DNA from 3 places in the Oceanobacillus sp. MO10714A genome. Region 3 is predicted to be linked to each of the others. Evidence: riboswitches for the same ligand, from Rfam matches in the RefSeq annotation. Region 3 holds a riboswitch; each other region holds the start of a gene.
The links. Region 3 has a riboswitch for cobalamin ahead of SPD53_RS16100 (ABC transporter substrate-binding protein). Riboswitches for the same ligand answer to the same signal wherever they lie in the genome.

Region 1: linked by a shared signal. The riboswitch ahead of SPD53_RS08300 (DUF4430 domain-containing protein) and the one ahead of SPD53_RS16100 (ABC transporter substrate-binding protein) in region 3 are both predicted to bind cobalamin.
Region 2: linked by a shared signal. The riboswitch ahead of SPD53_RS12660 (ribonucleoside-diphosphate reductase subunit alpha) and the one ahead of SPD53_RS16100 (ABC transporter substrate-binding protein) in region 3 are both predicted to bind cobalamin.

What each region holds. Positions count from the first base shown of each region.
Region 1 is NZ_JAXHDC010000010.1:23,729-33,876, reverse strand. It holds gene SPD53_RS08315 (YitT family protein) at 1-794, opposite strand, end outside; gene SPD53_RS08310 (ATP-binding cassette domain-containing protein) at 921-3,194, opposite strand; gene SPD53_RS08305 (GNAT family N-acetyltransferase) at 3,621-4,082, shown strand; cobalamin riboswitch at 4,352-4,536, shown strand; gene SPD53_RS08300 (DUF4430 domain-containing protein) at 4,682-7,150, shown strand; gene SPD53_RS08295 (DUF4430 domain-containing protein) at 7,522-8,373, shown strand; gene SPD53_RS08290 (energy-coupling factor transporter transmembrane component T) at 8,388-9,266, shown strand; gene SPD53_RS08285 (ABC transporter ATP-binding protein) at 9,248-10,148, shown strand, end outside.
Region 2 is NZ_JAXHDC010000025.1:18,014-28,161, reverse strand. It holds gene SPD53_RS12680 (LysR family transcriptional regulator) at 1-224, opposite strand, end outside; gene SPD53_RS12675 (ornithine--oxo-acid transaminase) at 439-1,641, opposite strand; gene pruA (L-glutamate gamma-semialdehyde dehydrogenase) at 1,700-3,247, opposite strand; gene SPD53_RS12665 (sigma-54 interaction domain-containing protein) at 3,453-4,859, shown strand; cobalamin riboswitch at 5,006-5,199, shown strand; gene SPD53_RS12660 (ribonucleoside-diphosphate reductase subunit alpha) at 5,332-7,566, shown strand; gene SPD53_RS12655 (flavodoxin) at 7,660-8,127, shown strand; gene SPD53_RS12650 (ribonucleotide-diphosphate reductase subunit beta) at 8,171-9,211, shown strand; partial or broken gene SPD53_RS12645 (MFS transporter) at 9,334-10,148, opposite strand, start outside.
Region 3 is NZ_JAXHDC010000044.1:2,074-12,221, forward strand. It holds gene trpB (tryptophan synthase subunit beta) at 108-1,271, opposite strand; gene SPD53_RS16085 (cob(I)yrinic acid a,c-diamide adenosyltransferase) at 1,363-1,950, opposite strand; gene SPD53_RS16090 (adenosylcobinamide amidohydrolase) at 1,999-3,483, opposite strand; gene SPD53_RS16095 (FecCD family ABC transporter permease) at 3,494-4,519, opposite strand; gene SPD53_RS16100 (ABC transporter substrate-binding protein) at 4,509-5,501, opposite strand; cobalamin riboswitch at 5,614-5,800, opposite strand; gene glmM (phosphoglucosamine mutase) at 6,790-8,133, opposite strand; gene SPD53_RS16110 (CdaR family protein) at 8,181-9,407, opposite strand; gene cdaA (diadenylate cyclase CdaA) at 9,400-10,148, opposite strand, start outside.

The DNA.
Region 1 (10,148 bases), on a different contig from region 3:
TCAGAAATGATTTCCTTCATTTTACTATCCTCTAAGCGATTAATAATACAAGTGATTTCTTTGAATTTTCCATTTGTATAACTGCCTTCAACGAGATTATAAGTTGCCATCCGACCTAAACGGTCACGGATCGTTTCCGCCATTATGTCTGGTTGACTCGTGATGATTTTATATGTTTTAGAACCGCTTAAGCCTTCTTCAACAATGGGAATTACTCTAGATGCAATGTAATATGCAATTGCTGATAAGAAAGCCCCTTGTAAACCAAAAACGAAAGAAACAATCACAAATACAAATAAATTTAAAAATAAGATAAGGTCACTTGTGCCAAATGGTAATTTCCGGGAAAGTAATACTGCTAACATATCAATCCCATCTAATGCTCCACCATTTCGTAATGCCAGGCCGATACCGAAACCGATGATAATACCACCTACAACGGTTATTAATAATGTATCCCCTTGAACAATGATTGGTATATGGTGCATAATGCTTGTCCCGTATGCAAGAGAGGCGATGCCAATCACCGAATATATGGCAAAGCTTTTTCCTATTTGTTTATATCCTAAGTAAATGAATGGGATATTCAATACAGCAAGTAAAATGCCTAGAGGCAAACCGAATAATTGAGAAGCAACGATACTTAAACCTGTCACTCCTCCGTCAGACACGTTGTTAGGGATGAGTACCGACTCTAGTCCATACGCTGTGATAAAAGCTCCTATAACAACTGCCAATGCCCGTAATATCTTTTTTATTTTTGTAATTCTCTGTTGCTTCGTGGTTGTACTCATTTATTTTCCTCTTTCCACAGTTAGATGTTTGATTCTATTTTGTTCGTTTGTCAATTCTTTATCCGAAGTAGGTAAAGTGAAATAAAACGTGGTATTCATCACTTTCCCATGAACACCACGTTTTATTCATTTTTCTCCAATACCAGCCTGCAACCATTTCGCTGTCACAGTCCGAGCTTTCGACATTGCTTCCGGTGTTCCTTCAAATATAATCTGACCGCCTTCTTTTCCTCCGCCTGGACCCATCTCAATCACCCAATCACTTGCCGCGATAAAGTCTAGATTGTGTTCAATGATGATAACAGAATTCCCTCTGTTCACAAGCTTCTGGAATACATCAAGAAGTTTATTATTATCTTTCGTATGCAGTCCTAAAGAAGGTTCATCCAATAAATAAATTTGCCCCTCTTTTTGTAAATGGCTTGCCAATTTCAATCGCTGGACTTCGCCTCCGCTTAGTGAACTTGTCGTCTGTCCTAAGGTTAGATAGCCTAACCCGACATCTTTTAACGTATTCACGCGCTTGATGATTTTCGGCATCCTAAAAAAGTCGAGCGCCTCGTCAATCGTTAGCGCTAATATTTCCACGATATTGTTACCTTGGTAGCGGTAAGATAAGGCTTCATCTGAATACCTCGTCCCACCACATGCCTCACAAGAAATCGTTACTGGATCCGCGAATGCCACGTCAGGCATGACAACCCCTTTTCCTTTACAAACGGGACAGGCACCTAACGAGTTGAAACTAAACAATCCTGCTGGCTGTCCCGTTTCTTTTGCAAATATACCACGGATATCATCCATGATTCCCATGTAGGTTGCTAAGGTTGAACGGCTGGAAATACCGATACTTCCTTGCCCAACCGTAATTGTTTCAGGGTACTGTTCCGTAAATGCTTCCGTCAAAAGAGAACTTTTACCAGAACCGGAGACACCACAGACGGAGACTAACGTATACTTCGGAAGGCTTGTGCTTATATTTTTCAAATTATTGTTCGTCGCTTTGTTTATTGTGAAAAACTCATTTCGCTTTCTGGGATTTTGATTGATTTTTATTTTTTCATTTAGACTGGTTGCGGCCCCTGAATTTTCCAACCCTTCCAACTTGCCCTGGTAAACGATTTTTCCACCATGAACCCCAGCCCCTGGTCCCATCTCAATGATCTCGTCCGCTGCCTTGATTACCGATACGTCATGTTCGATCACGATAACCGTATTATGCTGAGCTTTAATATGGTGTAACATGTTAAGCAACATTTCCACTTCTTCCGGATGAAGCCCTGCGCTCGGCTCATCGAAAATATATGTAATATTGTTGAGACTGCTTCCTAAATGCCTGGCGATTTTTACCCTTTGCGCTTCACCACCAGACAATGTGCCCATTTTTCTTGATAGGCTCAAATAGCCTAGCCCCATTTCAACAAGTTGGGCTACATGTGGAATGGCCTGCTGGGCAATTGATTCTCCTAGTGGGTCGGTTATTTTCTGTAATTCTTTTAGAACGTCCGTTAGCTCCAATTGATCATACTCCGCGATATTTAAACCATTTATTCTACTTTGCAACACTTTTGGATTCAGCCCTGATCCCTGGCAGGTTGGACAGAGGGAACGTGTCGACATCGCAAGGACATCATCTTGGGTGATTCCTTTCAATTTGGAAATATCCCTGTTAATGTAAAGCCGTGTAAAACGGGGCAGGATTCCGTCCCAATCATGGGGTTGTGGTCCGTGTTTTGTATGAAAGGGTGCATTCACTTTCTTCCCCTTTGGCGGGCCATATAATAACAGACGACGCTTGTCTTCCGGGTAATCTTTGATTGGTTTATCCGGATCAAATAAACCGCATGTCATCATCCATCTACCTTGCCAGCCAGAAGGAGATAATGGTTTAAATTTTACCGCGTATTCCCGGAGTGACTTCTCTTCATCTACAATTTTTCTCAAATCTGGTGCAATGACCTCGCCAAAGCCGCTACATTCCGGACAACTGCCGAACGCACTTTGACTAGAAAAGTCAGTCGCAGAGCCAATTGTCGGTCCACCAATCCTAGAGAACAATAAGCGAATCAATGGATGGATATCCATATACGTGCCGACCGTTGAACGTGAATTTCCTCCTGCTTGCCGCTGTTCCACGACAACAACCGGGCTTAAATTCTGCATAAGATCAGCTTGGGGACGCTCAAACTTCGGCATTTGATTCCGGACATAGTGAGGGTAATTCAATGTCATCTGTCTTCTGCTCTCGGTAGCTAATGTATCAAAGACGACTGAGCTTTTTCCAGAACCGGAAAGGCCTGTGAAAACGATGATCTTCTCTTTTGGCAGATTCAAATCTATATTTTTCAAGTTATTTTCTTTTAATCCTCGTAATATGATTTCATCTTTATTTGCTGACATGTTATCGCCCTCGCTCCTTTAACCGTTAACCAATGCTAATATTATCACACTCTAATAGTATAGGTAAAAAATATGATGAGCAGTATTTTTGTAATAAAAAAAGCCCCTGATTCTGATAAGTGCATGAAATTAGGATAACGCTAGATAAGCACTTTTCAGATGCCAATAAAGTCAGGTTAAGTTTTCAATTAGTATTTGAAAATCCCTCTTTTTTAAAAAATGTAAAAGAGATCCCGATGGATTACCAATTAAAAAACGGCGATGATGAATACATCGATGAATTTATCCCAGATACGAAACTCATGAATAGTGATGAAAGGCCAATTTTTCAATCTTTAAAGTTGAGTAATTAGGCTATTTCTATATACTTATAGTGAAAATAAATATTATATAGGAATTTCTCAATAAACTGGGGGGGAAATGAGAATGGAATCTGACATTAGTTTTAGGAAAGCAACCGTAGAGGATTTGGAACGTATCGTCGCCTTGCTTGCGGATGATGTACTTGGTGCTTCTCGGGAGAAGTACGAAAAACCTCTCCCAAATCGTTATCGAGAAGCCTTTTTTGCAATTGATTCAGATCCAAATAATGAATTGATTGTAGCGTGTATTGGCAAGGAGATCATCGGAGTGCAGCAAATCACCTTTACGCCTTCCATCACTTACCAAGGAGGCTGGCGTGCAACGATTGAAGGTGTCAGGATATCTGCTTCCGCACGTGGACAAGGTGTGGGCAAGCTGCTAATTCAATGGGCAATCGAACGAGCAAAAGAACGCGGCTGTCATTTGATCCAGCTTACGACTGATAAAAAAAGAACAGAGGCACGGCGATTCTATGAACAATTAGGATTTAGAGCAACGCACGAGGGCATGAAATTAAAACTGTAACAAATCCTGAATCTAGCACTATATAAATGAGAATTTGTTAAAACAAACATTTGATTGATAATATTAGTTAACTATGGATTCACTAACCTTTATCGTTATCAAATTGAGCAGCTATTGCGTGGGTACATTATTTATATCGGCAGCTAGTTGAATTGTTAATGAAGAAAGTCCTTTTCTTTCCTCCCATAGACAAACTCATAATTTTTGCTATACTTAAGTCATAGTTTATACATAGTATCTGGAGAAACTTTTTCTCCCCTTTCAACAACTAAATATGCGAAAAAATAGGTTGATTTTTATTTTAAAATCATGAAAAGGGAAGTCGGTGAAAATCCGGCGCGGTCCCGCCACTGTAAATGCGAGTTCTTCATTCATAAGCCACTGTTTTATTATGGGAAGGCAATGGAGAGCGATGAACATAAGCCAGGAGACCTGCCTATTTTAGCGCCAATTTATAAACCTACGAGGATAGGAGGTGTGGCTGATAGTAGTTATGTATTATGGATTGATCCATGATTGATAACGCTTGCTTTGTTATACATCTCTAAAGGTAGAGATGTTTTTTTATTGGTAAAAATACGTAAGATGGGGGTACACAAATGGTTCGAAATAGTAGATTACAGCAACTGTTTATCGTGGTGATGACTGCCATTCTATTTCTCTCGCAATCTGGATTATTCGGCCTGCAAACCGTAAATGCAGCAAACTTGGAGAATGCTGTCACCATCTCCGCTGTTGATGAAGATGGTTCTGCAGTATTAGACACTATAGCAGTGGAAATTTCAAATGGGGATACTGCCTTTGATGTGATTAGAGAAGTAGATGATCAACTCGAATGGGACAGCTATGACTTTGGCGAGATGATTACGGGTATTGGCGGAGTAGCTGCTGATCCCGAATCGAACTTCTGGTCCTTTTATGTGAATGGTCTATTCCAAGACATGGGAGCAAGTTCAACTGAAGTAACGAACGGGGATAATATTCAATTTATTCTTACAGACCTTGCAGCCGAACCTCAAGTATTTGATGTTGCGGTTTCTGCAGTAGATGCAAATGGGGAGACAGTTATTACAGAAACTACTGTATCCATGCCACAATACACGACTGCCTATGACGCTCTAATTAAAGCTGCTGCAAATCAAAATGTAAAAGTAGATGTGAGCGTTGATTCCGAATACTTAACATTTGTGAATTACTTAGGTGAACCATTAGAAAGAGATTGTGAATACTGGTCGACCTATATGAATGGCGACATGATGCAAGTTGGGTTACTCGGTCATACGGTTAAAGATGGCGACACGCTTGAACTTGTCGTCGATGACTCGTGTGAACCGGAAGAACCGGCTGATAAAGAAGATGAGAAATCAGAAGAGCCACCTGTAAATGAAAAAGATAAGAAAAAAGATAAAGAACAGGTAGTTGCGGATAAAGATTATACAGAAGCCCTGCAAGCTGTAATCAATTATCTCTCGTCCAATCCAGCTGAAATGGACTGGTACGGATTCTCCGCCCTTCACTCTGCTGGTGCTGATGTTTCAAATGACATGGCCGAAGAAGTAGCCGCTTCCATCAATGATGATTACTCAGGGAATGCTACAGAAATTGCAAAAAACATTATTATCTTAACTTCTGCCGGGTATGATGCAACAGATATAAACGGCATCAACTTGATTGAGATGTTACTGAATGAAAAAATGCCATTAAGTAACCAACTCGTTTATAGCTTGCTCGCAATTGATAGTTTCAATTATCCCACCCCAGAAGGTACAGACTGGACACGGGACAGCATCATTGAAGCATTCCTTGAGATGGAGCTGGATGCAGGCGGCTGGTCCTTCTTTGGTGAAAGACCAAGCCCGGATATTACTGGGATGGGCCTGCTTGCTTTAAGCGCTTATGCGGATGATGCGGACGTGAAGGCTGCACTTGACCGAGCAGTTAAAGCTATGAGCAAACAACAAGGGGATAAAGGCGGATACGATGAAGTGTTTAATGGCGGATACTCAGCGGAATCCGCTGCAATGGTTATTATCGGCCTGTCCGCTGTCGGAGTTGACGCAACAAGCGATGCCTTTACAAAATCTGGCGGAAACTTACTAGAACACCTCATCAGCTTCCAAATGGAAGATGGCAGCTTTAAACATTTACCGGAAGATGATGTTTCAAGTGTTTTCGCAATCAACCAAGGGGCATTAGCATTAGTTGCCTATGATCAATTCAAGAACGGTACTGGTCCAGTGTTTAAGTTTGATAAGAAAGAAGATCCGCAAGAGCCTGGCGATGACGAGGATGACGGTGATAACGGGGATAACGATGGTGACAAAGATAAAAACAATCCATCTGACGATCCGAATAAAGTTATCATAACAAAAGACAACCTGCACCAATATGAAAACGAACATGCTGTCGTTGTAACACCAGATCATACAGACAAATTAGCTAACTTTTCAGTTGCGGTAGAAGCTGAAGCTGCCGACCACCTTGTTCAGGCAAACAAGCCACTCATTATTATTAACGGAGATACGATCATCACGATTCCTGTTCCTGTAGTGAAACAATTACGTGAAATTGGTGAAACAATTGAAGTCAATCTCGCTGAACAAGATGTTGCAGAGGCAATCGGTGCTGTCTATGACTTTACCTTAACCGTGGATGGAACGATTGTTTCCGAGTTTGATCATGATATTATCATTAGCTTAGCAACTGACGCAGACGCAGTGAAAGGCCTCGATGCTAACCAAGTAAAAGCATTCCATTTCAATGAAGAAACGGAAAGCTGGGACGTTTTATCTGGCAGCACTTATGATCCGACAGCAGGATTTGTCACCCTAACAACCGATCACCTTAGCACATTTGGAGTATTTAAACATGATACAGGACAGAAAGATCCTGCCGACGATGATAAAGACGGAGCAACCCCGCCACCAGTAGATAATGACAAAGATAAAAAAGGTAAAAAACTACCAATGACAGCAACAAACATGTTTAATCTCTTGGCATTAGGATTCATCCTAATCGCAGCCGGTGCTCTATTGTATATCAAGCGCAGAAATAAAGTTACAGAGTAATATTTATCCCGGTGTAACCGTCCGTAAAACTCCCACCTCAAAACTTTAGGGTCTTCGAAAAAGTTTAGATGGGAGATAACGGACGCTAACACCCCGATTCGTACAACTAACAATCAGTGGGGATGAAGAAAAACCTCCACTGATTGAAGTTTCACTTTATCACGTATTAACGGTCTGTAATACCCCCACCTCTACACAGGAGGGAAATCCAACATGTGAAGGTGGGGTAAACAGTCCGTAAATACCTGATTCTGTTCAACTAACAATCAGTGGGGGGAAGGAAACCCCCACTGATTGAAGTTTCACTTTATGCGATAATCCGCTGACTTCCAGCGGATTATCCTACCCTTTTTAAAGAAAGGATGTTTGTTATGAAACAGCTATTCCGTTTAGCCCTTATCACCTTTTCCTTGATTCTACTTGTGGCATGTGGTGGCCAGCAAGCAGCCATCCAAGTGGAGAAGATATCAGTTATTCCAACATCGGCAATCTCTATGGAAACGAAAGAATTAATCAAAGTTGGTTCTAACACTGAAGAAGCTGATGATGAAGATGCAGTGGAGGGTGAAGCATCAGAGGAAAATACCAAGAAAGAAGAGAAAGAAAGTACAGTTGCAGATGCATCGGAGGATACGGACAGCGAATCGACAACAACCAAGACGGACGCAAACCAATCAACGAATGAATCTACTAATTCAAATGAGTCAACACCTAATACCAATCAGCAAAAGGATCATACCAACCATTCAGCGGGAAACTCCAATAAGCAGTCTGCAAATACGGGTACATCTAAATCGAGCGATAGCAAAAATACCAATACACCTAGTCAGCCTAAGAAAAAACAACCTAACTCCGACCCTAAACCGAAAGAAGAATCAAAACCTGCTCCCAAAACTACAGCATTCGTATCGGTTGAAAGTCCAGGTGACTTAAACGGACCAAATCTAGCACCGACTGAAGTTGAAATTACGGACGGTGAAACAGCTCTTGCCGCTACATTACGTGCATTAAACAGTAAAGGGATTAGTGTTGATTATACCGGTTCTGGGGCAACCGCTTATGTAAAAAGCATCGGTGGTCTCGGTGAATTTGATGCAGGTCCGCTTAGTGGCTGGAATGTTTTCGTTGAAGGAATTATGATTCCGCGAAGTGCTGATGCCTATGAGATTTTTGACGGGTATAAAGTGCACTGGAGATACACAAAGAATTACTTGGAAGATTAAAGGATGGATGATACATGCTTAGAGGATTCCGTTCCTTTCACCCATTTGTCCTATTGCTCTACTACATCATTGTTATTGCCGGTTTGATGATGAATCAGCATCCGATTTTTTTAACCGCAGCTCTCCTTTCTATTATTTTTGTGAATCTTATCCTTGATAAAGGGGTCGAGCTGAATAAATGGAAATACATGATTATCTTTTTAGCTCTGTTCGTTTTTGTGTTCACACCTCTTTTTAACCAGCAAGGGAATATTGTGCTCTTTGAACTCTTTTCGCGGGCCTTTTACTTGGAAGCGGTCATTCAAGGTGCCATGATCGCTCTTACCTTGTCAGGGATATTAGCTTTATTTACAACCTTTAATATTGTCATTACGTCCGATAAGTTTCTCTATCTTTTTTCAAAATTCTTTCCGAAATGGGCGTTGATTCTTATGCTCGCCCTTCGCTTTATGCCGCTATTTCGCAAACGATTGGCGGATATTCAGGACGTGCAGGAAATGAAGGGTGTTTCCATGAAAGATGGAAAATTACGAGAGAAAGCGCAAAATGGCATGTTATTTATCCAAATTCTATTAACCTACTCGCTTGAAGAAGCAGTACAAACCGCTGATTCCATGTCTGCGCGCGGGTATGGTTTACAGAAAAGAAGTCAATATGAAGCTTATCTCTGGAAGTCTCAGGATTGGGCGGTGCTCGTTTTTCTTCTTCTACTTAGTCTGCTGACCCTAATCGGTTGGAAGAGCAATAAAACGATACTTATGCTGACACCGGAATTGGAATCTATCATGTTACAGGGATACAGCTGGTTGTATCTTCTTAGTTGGATTTTACTTATCAGTTTACCGATTTGGAGGGAAGGCAAGGAGGTCATCAAATGGAACTTCTTCAAATGAGAAATTTAAATTTCACTTATCCGAACTCCTCCGAGCAAGCGTTAACAGATATTAACTTCACCGTTCATGAAGGTGATTTTGTTGTTCTATGTGGGCCTTCCGGGAGCGGAAAATCAACACTCATCCGCCTCATGAAGCAGGAACTGAATCTTCACGGGACACGGAGCGGTGAGATTTACTATCAAGGCATTCCACTCGAGCAACATGAGACTGTCACATTAGCAAAAGATATCGGGATGGTTTTTCAAGACCCGGAGAATCAGATTGTCATGAGCAACGTAATGGACGAATTGCTGTTTGGCATGGAAAATCTAGGTTTTTCAACCAATGAAATGCGTAAGAAAACAGCGGAAATCGTCCATTATTTTGGCTTCAATCATTTATTGCAGCAAGACACAAGCGAGCTATCCGGTGGAGAAAAACAACAAATCAACCTCGCTTCCGTTCTTTTGCTTGATCCGAAAATATTAATACTGGATGAACCGACTGCACAGCTCGATCCAATTGCTGCGAAAAACTTTATGTATTTATTAAAGCAGTTAAATGATGAATTGGGCATTACGATCATCATTGTCGAACATCGGTTAAATGAATTATTTTCCCTAGCTAACCGAATTGTCGTGCTGGAACAGGGAGAAATTAAATTTTCCGAAAGCCCGCGGAAAGCTCTTTCGTTATTAGCTGAAAACATGACGGCCTACTTACCAGAAGCTTCTCAGTTATATTTAGCATTTACAGGCATCCCAAAAACGCCTGCCATCCCCTTCCATGTAAAGGAAGCCAAGCAATGGTTAAAGGGAATGGATATTACGTCGAATCAGTCACAACAGGAAGAACAGGTAAAGCCGGAAAAGCCTTTGCTTGAGCTAAAGGAAATCGACT
Region 2 (10,148 bases), on a different contig from region 3:
ATATATGCAAGTAAATGATCTACATGTACCTTAAACTTCTTACCAGCGGCCGTTAAAAAGGTCTCTTTACCAATTCGGGTGAAAAGTTTATGGTTTAATCTTTCTTCTAAAGCTTGGATATGTAAAGTTACAGTAGGTTGGGTGTATTTCAATTCCTTTGCAGCTTCCGTTAAGTTTAATTTTTCCGCTACAACTTGAAATGTCTTTAGATTTCTAATTTCCATTTTATCGCTCCTTCCATAACAAACAGAAAAATATTACTGATTCTTCTAACTTTAATACCCTATAATATACCACTTTAGATTGTTATTAGCAGCAGAGAAGATTATAAAATAAAGCTTTATAGCAGTTAAATGGATAAGATAAAAAAATACAATCGCCGTTCAAGCCTGATAAAGATACAGCGATTGTACAAATAGGATGATAGATTATCTATTTTTATGATGATAATACGTTATTAATTTTTTCAATAGCCCAGTCAAGTTCATCATGTTTTATCGTTAATGGTGGTGCAAGTCGGATTGTGTTTTCGTGCGTTTCTTTACATAAGACGCCTTCTTCTTTTAGTTTCTCACAATAACCGCGAACCGGATGATTGAACTCTAGACCGATGAATAGTCCGCGAGCTCGAATTGCTTTCAGTTCGGGGATGTTCATTTTACGCAATTCTTTTTCGAAGTATTCACCAAGCTCCAGTGATCTTGTCACAAGATCCTCTTTTTCTATTACATCAAGGGCAGCTAAAGAAACTGCACATGCTAGTGGATTTCCACCGAAAGTCGAACCGTGTGATCCAGGTGTAAAGACATCCATTATTTCTTTATCCGCAGCGATAGCGGATACTGGAAATACTCCACCTCCAAGGGCCTTACCCAATACATAGATATCTGGTACAACATCTTCCCAGTCACATGCAAACATTTTTCCAGTGCGTGCCAAGCCTGTTTGCACCTCATCGGCAATGAATAACACATTATTCTCCGTACATATTTCACGAATTCCTTTGAGATAGCCTTCGGGGGGAATGATGATTCCGGCTTCCCCTTGAATAGGCTCTACAATAATAGCAGCAGTATTTTCTGTAATCGAACGCTTGACAGCATCTATGTCACCGAAGTCTACTCGCTTAATATTGGGGATAAATGGGCCGTAATTCTTTCTTGCAGTAGGATCATTAGATAAAGAAACTGCATTTATTGTTCGTCCGTGAAAGTTCCCTTTTGCAGCAATGATCTCTGCCTGATTATCCTCTACTCCTTTTATTTCATAAGCCCATCGGCGAGCAGCTTTTATCGCAGTTTCTACTGCTTCTACTCCTGTATTCATTGGTAATACTTTATCTTTACCAGTTAATTTTGAAATTCGTTTTGTCAAGGGACCTAGCAAATCATTATGAAAAGCGCGGGATGTCAAAGTTACTTTATCGGCTTGCTCTTTAAGTGCTTTAATAATTTTGGGGTGCCGATGTCCTTGGTTGACTGCTGAATAAGCACTAAGCATGTCCATGTATTTATTGCCTTCCGGGTCCTTTACCCAGACCCCTTCTGCTTCCGAAATTACAATCGGTAGTGGATGATAGTTATGTGCACCATAATGCTCGGTTAATTCAATAATTTCTTCGGTTGTTTGCGTTAAAGTCATCCGTACTCCTCCTTTAGAGTAGTGCAAGGAGCTATGATGCTCCTTGCACTGTTCTATGTTAGTATGATTCAGAAATTGTTTTCGCTAACATATGGAGTGCCAAATAATCTGGACCTCCCGCTTTTGAATCCGTACCAGACATTTTAAATCCGCCAAACGGGTGGTAACCAACAATTGCCCCCGTACAATTACGGTTGAAGTATAAATTACCGACATGAAATTCTCTAGAAGCTTTATTTATTTTTTCACGATTATTTGTAATTACCGCTCCTGTTAATCCATATTCAGAGTTATTGGCAATTTCCAGTGCATGATCAAAGTCTTTTGCCTTTGCAAATGCAACAACAGGGCCAAAGATTTCCTCCTGCATGATACGTGCTTCTACATCTAAATTAGCAAAAATGGTTGGCTGAATAAAATAACCTTTGGAGTCTTCCCCCTCGCCACCAGTCATTAGTTTGCCTTCTGCTTTACCGATTTCGATATAATTCATAATCTTGTTGAAGGCAGCTTGATCGATAACAGGTCCCATATTAACGTCGGGTGTGGTAGTTTCACCAACAGTTAGCTCTTTCGTGCGTTTTACTACCCTTTCTAGTACTTCATCATAGACATCTTCATGAACGACTGCGCGAGATCCAGCAGAGCACTTTTGCCCTGAAAATCCAAATGCAGAAGTTACAATGGCGTCGACAGCAATATCAATGTCTGCTTCATTATCGACTACAACTGTATCTTTTCCACCCATCTCTACAATTGTACGTTTTAAGTGAAATTGGTTCTCATTAACCGCTGCGGCACGTTCATATAAGCGAGTTCCAACTTCACGTGAACCTGTAAAGGTTATTAGCGCTGTTTTTGGATGATCCACAAGATAATCTCCAACTTCTGAACCACTGCCTGGTAGGAAGTTGATGACGCCATCTGGTATGCCTGCTTCCAATAAAACATCTACAAATTCTGCAGCAATTACAGGGGTTGCACTTGCAGGTTTAAGTATGACTGTATTGCCTGTAACAAGTGGTGCTACCGTTGTACCTACCATAATGGCAAAAGCAAAGTTCCATGGCGGAATGGTCACTGCAACGCCTGAAGGGGTATAGAGGTACCGATTGTATTCCCCTGGTCTACTATTTATTTCTTTTCCTTTATCTAATTCAATCATTTGTCGGGCATAATACTCCATAAAGTCAATACCCTCTGCAATATCAGCATCGGCTTCGTTCCATGGTTTTCCAGCCTCTTTAATCAGTAAAGCTGTAAATTCACTCTTTCTGCGACGGATAATTGCTGCAGTCCGTATTAAAATATTCGCCCGGTCAATTGCATTCGTATATCTCCAAGTTTGGAAAGCTTGATTCGCTGCTTGCACAGCTTTTTCAGCATGTTCCTGATTCGCCTTGGCAACGTATCCAATTATTTCTTCTTTTTTCCCCGGATTAATAGAAGTGATCTTTTCTTCAGTAAGTACTTTTTCTCCATCTATTAAGAGGTCATAAGTTCCCCCGAGTTTTCTTTCAATTTTTTCTAACTCAGATTCCAATCTTTTGCGATTGCTCTCTATTGAGAAGTCTGTAAATGGTTCGTGCTTATACGGTGTTAACATAGAATCCACTCTCCTTATAAAATTTCGCTTGCTTGTATAAATAGCAAAAATCATGCCAACTATTTAAGTGTTGACTTATCAAGGTTTTAATAAAAAGAGATGCAAAATAAATTTGCGTTATTTTTAAAAAGCGCATAACCGTGCAAAATTATTTTGCTATTACAGTATATTTCCATTAAGCTGATAATAGGGAGGGAACACTTTCATGGGAAATGATGTAATGGATCTGCAAGCACTAAAGCATAGAAATAAACTATATGAACAGTTGCTGGATGAAGTGAATGTTGGTATCCACGTAATTAATAATCAAGGGAAAACAATTATTTATAACAAAAAAATGATGGAAATTGAATCAATGGAAGCAGCTGACGTATTGGATAAGGATGTATTAGAAGTTTTTTCATTTAAGGAAAATCAGCATAGTACACTTGTCCATACATTAACAACCGGGAAAGAAACTAGAGGGATTAAACAAACTTACTTTAATAATATTGGAAAAGAAATCACGACAATTAATGATACTTTTCCAATTATAAAAGATGGAAAGATTACTGAGGCAGTCGAGATAGCAAAAGATATCACTCAATTAGAACAAGTTATTAAGGAAAATGTGTTACAGAGGAAAAACACCAAATTTACATTTGATCAAATTATTGGAGATAGTGAAGAATTTGCTACGGTAATTGAAGATGCAAAACTAGCAACTCGAACAACTTCATCTGTTCTTATTGTTGGCGAAACAGGAACTGGTAAGGAATTATTTGCGCAAAGTATCCATAATGGTAGTGCGAGGTCATCTGCTCCTTTTGTCGCCCAGAATTGTGCAGCAATACCCGAAAGTTTAATGGAGAGTTTATTATTTGGTACAAAGAAAGGGGCCTTCACGGATGCGATAGATTCACCCGGTCTATTTGAACAAGCAGATGGTGGAACTTTGTTACTTGACGAGATTAATTCTTTAGACGCTTCCCTTCAAGCAAAACTCTTGAGAGTGCTGCAAGAAAGAACAGTAAGAAGAATAGGGGATACAAAGGATAAAAAGGTGGACGTTCGTATTATCGCAACGATTAATGAAGACCCTGCCGATATGATTATGGAAAATCGAATAAGAAAAGATTTATTTTATCGTTTGAGTGTCGTAACTTTATTCATCCCCCCTTTGCGTGAAAGAAAAATAGATATTATGCCTTTAACGACGGAATTCATTCATAAATACAATACACTTTTTCAAATGAATATAAAGAATGTTAGTGAGGAAGCAAAAGAATTACTCTATGAACACGACTGGCCAGGGAATGTAAGGGAGTTAGAGCATACTATTGAAGGTGCGATGAATCTAGTAGTTGAAGAAAAGGAAATTCAAGTTCATCATTTACCCACTCGTTTTCGAAACCATAATAAATATAAGAGAGACAATGATAGAAACAGCAAGGATAGTCCCCCTATAAACGATTTTCATTCGAGAAAGCTGCGAGTTAGAATGGAACAGTTGGAAAAGGAATATATTAAACGAACACTTTTAGAAAATAACTATAATATAACACAAGCTGCAAAGATTCTAGGTATAAGCAGACAGAGCCTTCAATATCGCATAAAGAAATTTAATATTTAAATTTAGCACGTATTAACGGTCTGTAACATTTGAGTAAATTTTCCTTCAGCTAACGGAACCTTTTCGTAAGTTATTAATTGTTGAAAACGGGTATACTCTATGATAGAATTCAATATATAGTGCTTGACAAGGCAATTTAATACTAAATGTAGTATATAAGTAATGGTGACAAGATAACTGTTTAAAAGGGAATCCAGTTAAAAGCTGGAGCTGCCCCCGCAACTGTACGTGTGGACGAATTAGTAAACCACTATATCGCTTGCTGTTAGGTGACGATATGGGAAGGGCTATAGTAGGAAGAAGCACAAGCCAGGAGACCTGCCATAACTTGCAAGTTTTGTTTCTTCGGGGTGTAAGAAAGGTAAAACGATAAGAAGTGTGTATTTTTTTATGCATTTTGTCGTTTTTTCCTGCCGTTCATCCCGAAAATGAACGGTTTTTTTAATGTGTTTACATAAAGGGAGGAAATAAAATGCAAACAATGAGTCAAACTAAAAGTTCTAAAGGGATTGAATTAATTGATGAATGGGCCAAGGGATTAAATATTCAAACCGAAAAATATAAAGAAAAAGTGGAAGGACTCTGGAATTCTGACCAAATGAGGGATGAATTTTATGATGCTCTAATTAACCATGCCCTTGAAAATATAGACGAAGTATCACCAGACTGGACTTATTTTGCTACACGAATTTATTTGCATGAACTCTATCAAAAGGCTGCAGAAAATAGGGGTTATGACGCTTCTCTTTCGTATGGTCCCTTCTACGATTTATTAAAGCAATTGACCGATAAAGGAATTTATTCTACTAATCTTCTTTCAAGCTACACGAAAGAGGAAATTGATTATTTTGGTGAGTCACTTGAACAGGAAAGGGATTTATTATTTACGTACCCTGGCATTTATACATTGGCAACTCGTTATCTTGCAATGGATCATGAAAAGAATATCTATGAATTGCCACAAGAGCGCTGGATGGTTATTGCGATGCATCTTATGCAAGAAGAACCAGCTGAGGGTCGCACGAAGCACGTTCTAGAAGCATACTGGGCGCTGAGTAATTTATATATGACGGTTGCGACACCAACATTGGCTAATGCAGGGAAGAGTCACGGGCAATTGTCGAGTTGTTTTATCGATACGGTAAATGATAGTTTAGAAGGCATTTATGATAGTAATAGCGATGTTGCCCAACTGTCGAAAAATGGCGGTGGAATTGGGGTTTACATGGGTAAAGTCCGAGCGAGGGGCAGTTCAATTAGAGGATTTAAAGGGATGTCTAGTGGGGTTGTACCATGGATTAAACAGTTAAATAACACGGCGGTAAGTGTTGATCAGCTTGGTACTAGAAAAGGTGCAATTTCGGTTTATTTAGATGTATGGCATCGCGATATTGAGGAATTTCTTGATTTGAAGCTAAATAATGGGGACGAAAGATTACGAGCCCATGATATCTACACAGGGGTAAGTATGCCAGACTTATTTATGGAACAAGTGGAGAACAGAGGAGACTGGTATTTATTTGACCCTCATGAAGTTCGTGAGGTGATGGGCTTCTCTCTAGAAGATTTCTACGATGAGAAGAAAGGTGATGGAGAATGGCGCAAGAAATATCAAGCATGCATTAACGCTAATTTAGATTCGAAAAAGAAAGTACCTGCAATTGAAATTATGAAGAGAATCATGCGGTCCCAGCTTGAAACAGGGGCACCATTCATGTTTTACCGAGATGAAGTGAACCGCCGGAATGCGAACTCTCATACTGGGATGATTTATTGCACGAATTTATGTACGGAGATTACGCAAAACCAATCCCCGACAGAGTTTGTCCAGCAATATCTCACGGAAGAAAATGCCGTTGTGAAAAAATACAAGCCTGGTGATTTTGTTGTTTGTAACCTGAGCTCCGTCAACTTAGGAAAGGCTGTACCAGATAATGTATTGGAACGCCTCATCAAAATTCAAGTTCGCATGCTTGATAATGTCATTGATATCAATACGCTGCCATTATTACAAGCAACGCTCACGAACCAAAAGTATAGAGCGATTGGTCTAGGTACATTTGGATTCCACCATCTGCTTGCAAAAGAAGGAATTGAGTGGGAATCAGAGCAAGCTGTAGAATATACCGATGCAATTTATGAAAAAATCGCCTACTTAGCGATTTCTGCATCAGCAGATTTAGCGGAAGAAAAAGGCAGCTATCAAGTATTTGAAGGAAGTAAATGGAGTACAGGAGAGTACTTTGATAACAGAGGGTACGATGATTCCGAAGAGTGGATGGCATTGAAGGAGCGGGTGAAAGAAACCGGAATCCGCAATGGTTATGTAATGGCTGTTGCACCGAATGCGTCTACTTCGATTATTGCCGGCTCTACTGCAGGAATCGACCCAGTGTTTAAACCTTTCTATCATGAAGAGAAGAAAGACTTTAAAATGCCTGTAACGGCACCAGATATGGACCACAATAATTACCATATCTACAGACGTTCCGCTTATATTGTTGACCAGCGCTGGTCGGTGAAACAGAATGCAATGCGCCAGAAACACGTAGACCAAGGGATTTCATTTAACATGTATGTGCCGAACACGATCCGGGCTTCTGTTTTACTAGACTTGCATCTACAGGCTTGGAAGAGCGGACTGAAAACAACTTACTATGTACGCTCTTCTTCTACAGATATTGAAGAATGTGAGTGGTGTCAATAATGGATATGGGAAAGTTTTTACTTTCCCATATCTCTGCCCAAAGGAATCGATGACAAAGGGATTAATCGTACGTTATAAACAGGAGTGAAATAAATGAAGATACTCATTGCTTATCATAGTTTTAGTGGCAATACCGAGGAAATAGCGGAGATGATCCAGGATCGATTAAATCATCACGGTTATCAACCTGAATTATATGAAATTGGTATGGGTGCCTATTTTCCTGAGTTAAGTAATTACGATGTCGTCATGTTAGGGACGTTTACTTGGGATCTGGGTAGTACCCCGGCTGAAGTAAAAGACTTTGTAGCAGATGTCGGCTATAAGCCGGATAATATTGCCGTGTTTGGCTCAGGCGAAACCCAATTTGGCGGGGAAGAGATGTTCTGTCTTGCAGTTACGAAACTAGCTAGATTTTACAATAGTCCATGGGAAGGTTTGAAAATAGAACAGTCCCCAAGGGGAAGCCAGGAGATAAAAGTTTCCAATTGGGTAGATGGAATTGTAGAAAGTGTAAGAAAAGAAAAAGAGCAGAAGAGCTGGGTGACAGTAGGCGTATAGAGTGAGTAAGAATAGAAAATTAAAAGAGGCAGGGAATACAAATATGACTGTAGTTTTAAAAAAAGCTAGAACGTTAGAACCAAAAAACCCTAATAAATCAACAGGGATTTTTGGGGGGAAGTCCAGTGGTATTTTAAATTGGAATGATATTGCATATCCCCATTGGTATCAGATTTACAAAAAGTTACTAGGAAACTACTGGCAAGCGGATGAAATCAATATGTCTTCCGATATTAGGCAGTTTCCCGAGTTGACGAAGGATGAACAGGATGCCTATTTGAAGATTATCGGATTACTGTCTACGTTAGATGCACCACAGACACGGACGGCCTTGTTATTATCTTTATACGCAACCGATCCATCCGTACAATCCATTATGGCTGTAATTTCGCAGCAAGAGGCTGTGCATAATGAGAGCTACTCGTATGTTTTATCATCTGTCGTGTCGTTGGATGAACAGAATAAGTCATTCGAGTTAGGCCGGACAGATCCAGTTCTCCTAAAACGGAACGAACGGATTATCAAAGTTTATAATGAATTTGCAGAGAATCCGACAATCAAAAACATATTAAAAGTCATGGTCTATACTTCTCTGCTGGAGGGAATGTTTTTCTATTCCGGATTTGCCTTCTTTTATAACTTAGCACGAAATAATAAAATGGTAGGAACTAGTACGATGATCAGCTATATTAATCGGGACGAGCTCGAGCACGGAAGATATATTGGCGAATTGTTCCGCGCAACACTAGCTGAGAATCCGGAGTATAATACGGAAGCGTTCAATGAGTGGGTATATGATGCGTTCCGTCATTCGGTGGAACAAGAGATTAATTGGTCCAGATATGTATTAGCTCATGTTGATGGAATTGATTTAGATGAAATGGAAGGCTATATTAAATATCGAGCGAATAAGATGTTACGTATGTTGGGCTTAAGTGAGATATATGATGGTTACTTCGATAATCCGATGAAATGGATTCGCGCATATGTAGATAACTTTGATGGAACGAAGACAGACTTCTTTGAGCAAAAGTCACGTGCCTATACAAAAGTAAGTGATTTGAACGGGTTTGACGACTTATAAAGTGAAACTTCATTCAGTGGGGGTATTACAGACCGTTAATGCGCGATAAAAGAATCGTTTGTTAGATAGGAAAATCCGAACAATCTAGGAGGAACTTCTACCTTAGATTGTTCGGATTTTTGTTATGTTATTCTTAGCATTTGCTTCTCTTTTCTACCATACAAGAAGAAATAAAGCACGGTTGAAGCTAATACTACAAAACCTAAAATACCGTAAAGGGAACTGTAACCTATTAAAGGTATAATGAATCCGAGCAGATAAGGGCCGAACCCAAGCCCTGCATCAAGCGCAATAAAATAGGTTGATGTAGCGAGTCCTAATCGGTGAGGCGGGGTCAGCTTAACTGCGATAGCCTGTGAGCAGGACTGGATATTCCCAAACCCAAGACCAATCAGAAATCCAGACAATAATAGAGTCATCCCGCCACTTGCTGTACTTAGAAGCAGCATTCCAGCTGTAAAAATCACAAAAGCTGGATACATGACATAGTTTGCTCCTTTCAAATCCATTAAGCGGCCAGTGAAAGGGCGTGATAGTAAGATTGCCACAGAGTAGACGAGAAAGAAGAAACTCGCCACTTCAACGAGGTTTTTTTCTGCGGCATAAAAGTTAATATAAGAAAGCACACTCGAATAGCAAAGACCTAGCACGAGAACAATAATTGCAATAGACATCGCCCTTGGTTCGATAAAATTAGAGATTTTAAATCCTTTCTCCTCTAACTCTTCTATTGAAAAGTCTACTTTTGGCACATTGATTAGAAATGCTGTAATTAAACTAATAACCCCCAATAGTAAACAGAAACCAAAAATAATCGAATAGCTCGTGTTTTGACTTAGATAAAGCCCAAAGAATGGACCAATAGCTGCAGCCAAAGTTGCACTCATACTGTAATAGCCGATCCCTTCAGCTTTTCGAGATGCCGGAATCAGGTCAG
Region 3 (10,148 bases):
GACCGTTAATACGTGATAAAACCATAAACGCCATTTCTCTTCACCAATGCAGGCGTAAAAAAAGAGCACGAAACTGCATCCATGCTCTTTTCTCCCAATCTGCTATTCTATTTCAACATCTCAAATACTTGCTCCACGTCTTTATCGCCCCGGCCAGAAAGATTCACGATAATCACATCATCCTGCCCTAGCTCTTTCGCAAGCTGAATCGCATGACTTACTGCATGGGAGCTTTCAAGTGCAGGGATGATTCCTTCCGTTTTCGATAACTCTTGAAAAGCTTCCAATGCTTCTTCGCCAGTCACACTCACATACTCCCCGCGACCGGTGGCATGCAGATGACTATGCTCTGGACCGACACCTTGGTAATCGAGCCCAGCTGCAATCGAGTCGGTTGGTAATGCTTCACCATCCTCATCTAATAACGTTAAGGAACGATAACCATGGAATATTGCCGGCTTCCCTTTCGAAATGGAAGCTGCCTCGGCAGGTTCAACACCAATCAGTCGTACAGAGTCTTCATCAATGTAATGAGCGAAAGCACCGATTGCATTACTTCCGCCACCAACACAAGCGACGACAGCTGCAGGGAGTTTCCCTTCCTTCGCCAGAATCTGACGTTTCGATTCTTCGCTGATGACAGATTGGAAGTATTTTACCATCTCGGGGTATGGATACGGGCCTACTGCCGAACCGATTAAATAAAAGGTCGTTTCGTGATTAGCGACAAGATCAGCAAATGCTTCATCCACCGCTTCCTTCAGACGTCCCCACCCTTTATCGACAGCTACGACTTCAGCCCCGAGGAGTTCCATCCGGAATACATTCAAGCGTTGTCTTTCAGTATCTTTTTTACCCATATAAATCGTGCACGGCAGTCCGACCATCGCACAAGCAGTCGCTGTCGCAACACCATGCTGACCTGCTCCAGTTTCCGCTATAATCCGCTCTGCACCGGTTCTCTTCGCTAAAAGAATCTGTCCGAGCACATTATTAATTTTATGGGCCCCTGTATGATTCAAGTCTTCACGCTTCAAATAAATTTTAGCCCCACCGACTTTTTCAGTCAGATTTTTCGCAAGGGTTAGTGGATTCTCACGTCCAACATACTCTTTCAAATAATACCGATATTCCTCAAGAAATTCGGGATTATCCTTATATTTCTCAAAAGCTGCACCAATTTCGTCTAAAATATCCTTCAAATCTTCCGGGACAAAGCTTCCTCCGAAATCACCAAAGTAACCTTTCTCTGCTACATTCTCTTTACTCAACTCTACTCATCTCCTACATGAAATTTCAAGATTCTCTTCATTATAAATAAAAAATGAAATAATTCAAGATTGTATTATAACTTTACTTTTTTCACTTTTTCCTATTACTGCCACGAAAAACCCTTGCACTGCGGGCATACTCCACATCCGCAACTTGCAGGCGAGAATTAACTACACGGGCTGCTGCAAAGAAATAATCAGATAATCGATTCATATACTTTAACGGAATTGGATCTAAATCTTCTTCCCGCTGATAAAGTTTTACAATCTGTCTTTCCGCTCTTCTTGCCACTGTTCTCGCAACGTGTAAATATGCAGCGGCCTCCGTTCCGCCTGGGAGAATAAATCGTTCAAGCTCTGGTGCCTCGTCTATTAAGACATCCATTCTCTCTTCCAAATACGTAATCATATCTTCAGAAAGCTCGTGAGGACGTTCTTTTTTCGATACATTAGAAAGCTCAGTTCCGCAGTCAAATAATTCATGCTGAATTTTTTCCAAATCAGCAATGAGGTCTTTGAACGGTTCTTTATTCTTATTGAGCCCAGCTACCGCAAGACCTACAAAAGAATTCGTTTCATCAATTGATCCGTAAGCTTCCACCCGAATATCATCCTTCGTCGTCATTCCACCTATTAACGCGGTCTTTCCTTTGTCACCAGCCCTTGTATACAGTCTCAAATGAATCGCTCCTTTTTTTGTTTTTATACTCTCAAGCAAACGTTTGATTTACCCCTGCTCAGCTGTTTTTTTCCTCTTTAACGTTTTGGAAATGGCCCTCTTCATTTCTTGATAAACAGCATTTCCTATTAGAGCACCTAACTCCGTCGCGGTTCCAGCATAATCCAATTCCTTCCCTTGTTGGGTTGCGGCAATTAAAATACTGTCTGTAGGAGTTCCTGTTGCGACCGTACCTGTCTTCCGGTCTTGAATAGCGAGGTCTCTTAACACTTGAGCCTTCGCCTCCGTTGCCGTGATCGTTGCCTGAATAAAGGCTTCTTCCGTTAAACTGCCATTTACAAAAACCCATGTATTAATCGTTCCCGGAGCAACTGGACCAACAAGCGGCTTTGCTCGTGAGCTGTCCACCGCATTTCCAACACTCGCTGTCACAACAACTAAGATTGAAAAACCATTACCCTCATAAATACCAAAACTGTAATCTTCCAAGACAATTGCCGTCATCATTCCAACCGTCTGAGCCGGCGGGAAACCTCGCCCTTTTAAATAAGCTCGCATTTCCTTCCGGTGATCATTACAATAATAATTCTCATCGACATGCCGATTGACAAAGTATTTATACCAGCCAATCCCTGCGCCAACGATACCAGAGGATATCGTTTTCAGCGGGAGATCTGAATGGAGTACGATTTGCTCTGTACTAAAAGAAAGGTTTGTTTCATCAATTGACCACAGTTTTTTTCCCTGCCACGTCTTCTTGCTTGGCATTAAATGCAGCTGTGGCTTGGCTATTTTAGAGTGGGCCTGCTTAATGACCTCTGTATCGAACACCGAGTTAATCAGTTCCTCAGAAAGCACTTCATCTGGATTTTCCAACGCTTTTGCTTCGCCCTCATCCATTAAAAGCAGGCGATCACAATAAAGGCTCGCAAGGTTTAAGTCATGCAAAATCGCCACGACTGTGAGGCCCTTTTCTTTTGCACTTTTTCTGAGCAAATCAAGCAATTCTTTTTGATAGGCTAAATCAAGATGGTTAGTTGGTTCGTCCAAAAGAAGAACTTTCGGTTGCTGCACGAGAGCTTGGGCCAGGAATATTCTCTGCTGTTCTCCTCCAGAATGTTCCATCACCGAGGTGTCCGCAAATTCAAGGATGTTCGTTTGCCGCATGACACGCTGAACGATTTCCTCATCTTCTTTTGTCCATGATCGGAACAAGCCGCTATGGTGCGCATAACGACCAAGTGACACCATTTCTTTTACTGTATAAGGAAAAACTTGGGGAGTGAGTTGGGGTAAGACGGCGATTTTCTTAGCTAATTCTTTCTTAGAGTAATCGGCAATGTTTCTCCCCGCTACTTCAATTTTTCCCTGTTGCAGATCGAGCAGTCCACTAATCATATTGATTAAAGTTGTCTTCCCACTGCCATTTGGTCCTAGAATTCCAAAAAACTCTCCTTCATTTACGGAAAAACTAATGTTTTTTACAATCTCTTCACCATCATAGCCACCCGAGGCATTTTTAATTAAAAGCATGGTTCACCTCTCAACTTCTTCTCCGTTGTTTAATTAATATTATCGCAAATACCGGTGCACCTACTAAAGCTGTAATCACTCCGACAGGCAATACTTGAGGTGAGATAATTGTCCGCGATAATAAATCGGTCAATATAAGAAAGCTCGCTCCAATAATCATCGACAACGGCAACAAATGGACATGATCAGAACCCCATAGCTTTCTAGTTAAATGCGGGATAACTAAACCGACAAAGCCAATTGTCCCGGATACGGCAACCGCTGCACCTGTGAGGATGGAACCAGCAATAAGAATAAGCATTTTCCTTTTGCCAACGTCAACGCCTAAATGCTGGGCCCGTTCTTCGCCAAGCGACATCGCATTCAGTTCTTTTGTATTCATTAATAAAATGAGTGAGCCAAGAATAAAGAAAGGGAGAATGATTCCAACATAGCGCCAGCCTCGCATCGATACACTGCCAAGCAGCCAACCGATAATCTGCTGCAACTCATCCCCTGTTAAAGCGATAATTAATGAAATAACCGACCCTAAGAACGCGCTGAAAATGATTCCCGTAAGAATAATCGTTTCTACGCGCATCGTCCGGTCAATTTTTCGTGCAAAGTAAAGCACAATTATAATGGTCGCTAACGCTGTTACAATGCTTAAAAACGGCAAAGTAAACATCCCGATAACCGGTAGTGATATTCCGAAAAACAATGTTGCAACAGCACCAACGGAGGCCCCAGAAGATACTCCAAGAATATATGGTTCCGCGAGCGGATTCCTTAGCAGTCCTTGGAAGGCCGCTCCCGCAATTGCGAGTGAGGCCCCGACAAGTCCTGCCAACAGTACTCGTGGCAAACGAATCTCGTATACAATACTTACATACATTGGATCGACATCAGCACCAACGGGTAAGCGAAAGGCTTCGCTGCCAATCACTTTAACAATATCAAGAATCGGGACGGATACACTGCCAATCGAGATGGCAAAAAGCATCGCTCCAATAAGAAGCGTAAAAGAAATTCCATATTTTGTTACATTACTCTTCATCAAACAGCTCCGGATAAACCGCTTCAGCTAATTCTTTTGCCCCTTCTGTGAGTCTCGGACCGGAACGAGTAATCAAATCAGCATCAATATCATAAACTCTTTCATTCGTAACTGCTTCAACTACATCAAAACCATTTCGCGAAAGAACCTCTTCTTCTGGATTTTCAATATATGCACCGTAGGAAGTGATGATGACATCCGGATTCAGTTCAATGATTTCCTCTGGATCAAGCGCGAGCCATCCTTCATGCTCACCAGCGGCATTTTCAGCATGAATCATTTCCAACAGCTCATGAATAAACGTATGCTGACCTGCTGTATAAATATCCGGTGCAGGGGAATTTTCAAAGAAAACTGTCCGTATATCTTCCTCAGCTATCTCGGATGTAAGCTCACGAATCTCTTCAAATTCTGCTTCCATTTCCGCAATCAGTTCTTCTGCCTCTTCTTTAGAACCGATAACTTGTCCAATGGTTTCAATCGTCTCGTAAGTGCTCGCAATATCCTGCGCATCTTGAACGACGAATACTGGTATACCTGCAGTTTCAAGTTGTTCGAATGCTTCCTGTGCACTGCTCACCCCTAATTCATGGGCGAGGACAATATCCGGGTCAAGGCTAAGGATCAGTTCCACATTCAATTCCATGCCGCCAATTTTTTCAATTTCCTGTACTTCTTCCGGATAATTATCATGATCCGACACACCGACTACCTTATCCCCTTGTCCTAAAGCAAATGTAATTTCCGTATTGCTCGGGATCAATGAAACAATCCGCTCCGGTTCTTCCTCAAGCGTTATTTCATTATCTATTGCATCTGTGAGTGTCAGTGGATAATGATCACCGTTCGTTGACTCTTCTTCAGTTGTTTCATCTTTACCTGTATTTCCAGTTGCATCTTCATTGTCTGTCGCGCCTTGTCCGCAAGCAACTAGCAGACTAAGTAAGAACGCGAGCAGCAAACCCTGCCATAATCTTTTCATTTCCATTCCTCCAATAATAAATTCATTAAAAAAAGCATCCCACACAGTGTGAAGATGCTTCAGTAAATAGGTATACATCCATATAGACCCATCACCTGACTATCCTCGTAGTGCTGGCGTTACAGAATAGGCAGGTCTCCTGGCTCATGCTCATCACTCCGCTGCACCTTCCCATGCATTTAACGCACAGTGGTATTTACAGCTCGTTCGCACATACAGTGGCGGGACCGCGTTGGACTTACACCAACTTCCCTTTTAAGAATTCAACAATCGAATCCACCTATTTCTATTGCATTTCATTTTATCAAATGAATCTATATCATATCGTACACCTTTTTCATGTGAAAGTCATCTTTTTATTCTTGCCCGGGCAAGAAGGCAAATCAATATCTTATTTAACTTTTTCTATCGAGGATATTGAATGAATGGAAGAAGGATTCTACCATTCCTCAGCAAACTGCATTCTGGGTGTTTTCCCATTCGAAGGAGCGGAATGCGATGTAGGGAAAATAAACTGCGGTTGCTTTCCCTTGTGAGGAGATAGAGAGCTGGATTGGGAAAATAAACGGCGATTACTTTCCCTTGAGAGGAGATGGAGCGCTGGATTGGGAAAATAAACGGCAGTTACTTTCCCTTGGGAGGAGGTGGTGCTCTGGGATGGGAAAATAAACGGCGGTTACTTTCCCTTGGGAGGAGATGGAGCGCTGAAATGGGAAAATAAACGGCGGTTACTTTCCCTTGAGAGGAGATGGAACGCTGGGATGGGAAAATAAACGGCAATTACTTTCCCTTGAGATGAGACGGAGCGCTGGATTGGGAAAATAAACGGCAGTTACTTTCCCTTGGGAGGAGATGGAGCGCTGGATTGGGAAAATAAACGGCGATTATTTTCCCTTTAGATGAGATAGAGCGCTGGATTGGGAAAATAAACGGCGATTACTTTCCCTTGGGAAGAGATGGAACGCTGGAATGAGAAAATAAACTCCGATTAGTTTCCCTTGAGATGAGATGGAGCGCTGGAATGGGAAAATAAACGACGATTACTTTCCCTTGAGAATAGATGGAGCGCTGGAATGGGAAAATAAACTCCGATTAGTTTCCCTTAAGATGAGATGGAGCGCTGAATTGGGAAAGTAAACTGCGATTACTTTCCCTTGAAAAGAGATGGAGCACGGAATAGGGAAATTAACAGCGATTAACATTCCTCATAAGCGCGGATATAGCAATAGTAAAATAAACACAAAAAAACTGCTCCCTTGTCCCTTGACAGAAAGCAGTTTTCAATCAATTACTCTAACCCAAGTAAATTTTCAATCACGGAAACCACACGGTCGGCATATTTATTACATGCTTCTTTCGTTTCCGCTTCGACCATCACACGGACAAGTGGCTCGGTTCCGGATGGACGGACGAGCACACGGCCATTTTCACCGAGTTCTTTTTCCACCGCATCAATTTCTTCCAAAATAAGCGGGTTGGTCAATGCTTCATTCTTATCCGTTACTTTAACGTTTTTCAGAACTTGTGGGAATACTTGCATCTCTCCAGCTAATTCCGATAAAGGTTTCCCTGTATCTTTCATAACATTTACAAGCTGTAATGCAGTTAGCATACCGTCACCTGTCGTAATAAAATCGAGGAAAATGATATGACCGGATTGTTCTCCGCCAAGGTTGAATCCGCCCCTACGCATTTCCTCCATAACATAGCGGTCGCCTACATCGGTTTTATCACTATGCATGCCATTCTCTTCAAGCGCTTTATAAAAACCGATATTACTCATGACAGTTGAGACGATTGTATCTTCACGAAGTACGCCTTTTGACTTCATATATTTTCCACAAATATACATGATTTGGTCACCATCAACGATATTACCTTTCTCATCGACTGCAATTAAACGGTCACCATCTCCGTCAAATGCAAGACCAATATCTGCGCCCTTTTCCAATACAAGCTCTCTTACCGCTTCTGGATGAGTGGAACCTACACCGTCGTTAATATTCAAGCCATTCGGTGATGTGCCAATCGTGTAAATGTCTGCCTCGAGGTCCGCAAACAGATGAGTTGCAAGACTGGATGTTGCACCGTGTGCACAGTCGATAGCAATTGCAAGGCCGTCAAAGTCGTTATCAATCGTATCTTTTAAGAAAGAAATATACTTTTGTCCGCCTTCAAAATAAGCATTCACTGTACCGATGTTTGCTCCGACCGGTCGCGGAAGTTCGTCATCCTCATCGATAAGCTTTTCAATCTCTGCCTCCTGCTCATCCGTCAACTTAAAACCATCCGGACCGAAGAATTTAATTCCGTTATCTTCCACCGGATTGTGCGAAGCGGAAATCATAATACCTGCATCAGCACTCATTGATTTCGTTAAATAAGCCACTCCTGGAGTAGAGATGACGCCGAGACGCATGACTTCTGCACCGATAGAAAGTAAGCCTGCGAGCAAAGCTCCTTCAAGCATATGACCTGAGATACGTGTATCTCTTCCGATGATCACTTTCGGATTTTCCCTTTCCTTCGTTAGTACATATCCGCCGATTCGACCTAATTTATAGGCAAGTTCCGGTGTTAAATCTTTATTCGCCACACCTCGGACACCATCGGTCCCAAAATACTTCTTCATTCATACCTCTCCTTTTAATAAACCATCTAAAAGTCACTTACTTAAGTCTATTCGATTTCAACTGTGATTTCCTCAAACTCGGGAGTAACTGTCACATCTTCTACCTCATCCCATTCCACTTCAACTGGCACAAGATGTTCACCCGGTTCAAGCCCTGCCAAATTAACAAAGACGCGGAAATCATCAGGACTCAGCTCTCGAAGGAATGTTTCATTTCCTGTTACGGTAATATCCATTTCGGCTTTACTTGGCTCGACATACGTTACAGCTAGTCCGTCCTCAAGTTCTTCCTCTTCAATCGCCATGGCTTCTAGAACCCGTGCTTCTTCCACTTCAACCGTTACTTCAATTGTTTCCAATTTTCCTGTATATACACCATCCGGGAGATCGAAACCAACATCAATCGTTCCAGATTCCGTAATTTCCGAGAGATCGATTTCTTCCGTTGAGATGGAATCAATTTGTTCAAGAATGTCACTGACTGCAAAAATCTCAACCTCATCCAGATTAGCAGAAATGGACAACAAGGAAAAGTCCTCTGGTAATTCACCGGTTGTTTCAATATCAATTGGAACAACTTTGCTTGGACTCACGAAATCAACAGATATAACAACCGTCTCCCGGTCCAAGCGAACTTGCAGTTCATTTCCTTGCGTATCATACACATTCACCGGTACTTCTCGGTTCGAAATCGAAGTCTCCTGTCCGGCCACATCGACATAAATTTTAACGACACCGATTTGTTCCATAATTCTTCTGGATGTTGTAATTTGGACACTGGACTGATCTAATTCATAGCCCCCGACCTCTACTCCCGGCGGCAATTGATCGGTATTTAAAAATTCCACCGTTATCGGGTATTCCTGACTTGCCCTTTCCTCGATGGATACCTCGATTGTTTTCGGCTCTATATAAACGCTAATATCATCAGAAACCGTATGCTGCAATTCTACCGTATGATTTCCCTCTCCAAGTCCCTGTAGGTCTACGTAGACGGTAAAATTACGATTGAAAATAGCAGGCATAATCGTTGCGGGAGAACCTTCTAATGTCACAGTTGCATATTCCGGAACCCCACTTACGACATAATCATCCGAATTAATATCGATTTCCACTGGAACATCATCAAGTGTTTGGGTTTGTAAATTCCTTCCCGGAATAGAAGATTCAGAGCTGGATGAATTGGATTCTACATTCACGAAAATAAATAAAGTAATGGCAAAGCCAAGCGCTAATACACGAATAAACCATTTACTTTGAAACCAATTATCCATTTTCATTCCCCCTCCGTTTTTTCGTCTTCTCAGAGGTCATTGGAAGCAAGGATAAATGTTCTTTTAATAATTCTGTTAAAGCTTCTTCCGTTAAATCACGATGCAGCTTGCCATTTATCGTGCAAGATATCGCACCTGTTTCCTCTGAAACGACAATAGTAAGGGCATCTGTTACTTCACTGATCCCCATTGCAGCTCTGTGTCTCGTTCCCAGTTCCTTAGAAATGAATGGACTCTCTGACAGCGGTAAATAACAAGCAGCTGCAATAATTTTATCTCTTTTAATAATAACAGCCCCATCATGGAGCGGTGTGTTCGGTGTGAAAATATTTGTCAACAGCTGGTGGGTCAATTCTCCGTCAATCGGAATCCCCGTCTCCGCATATTCGCCAATTCCAGTCTCCTTTTCAATAGAGATGAGCGCGCCAATTCGCCGCTTCGCCATATAAGTTGTGGACTGGACGATTGCCTCAATTTGTATTTCCATATCTTCTCTCGATTTATTACTCCTCGTAAGGAAGCTTCCTCTTCCAAGCTGCTCCAAGGCTCTTCTCAGCTCAGGCTGGAATAAAATAATTATAACTATAATCCCCCATTGGATAAACTGGTTCGAGAAATAACGAACCGTCTGGAGGTTAAATGCAATACTGAGTAGCCAAATTGCCAAGATGACGGCAATTCCTTTAAGTAATTGCACAGCTTTCGTGCCGCGGACTAGCATCATCAGTTTATATAGCACAT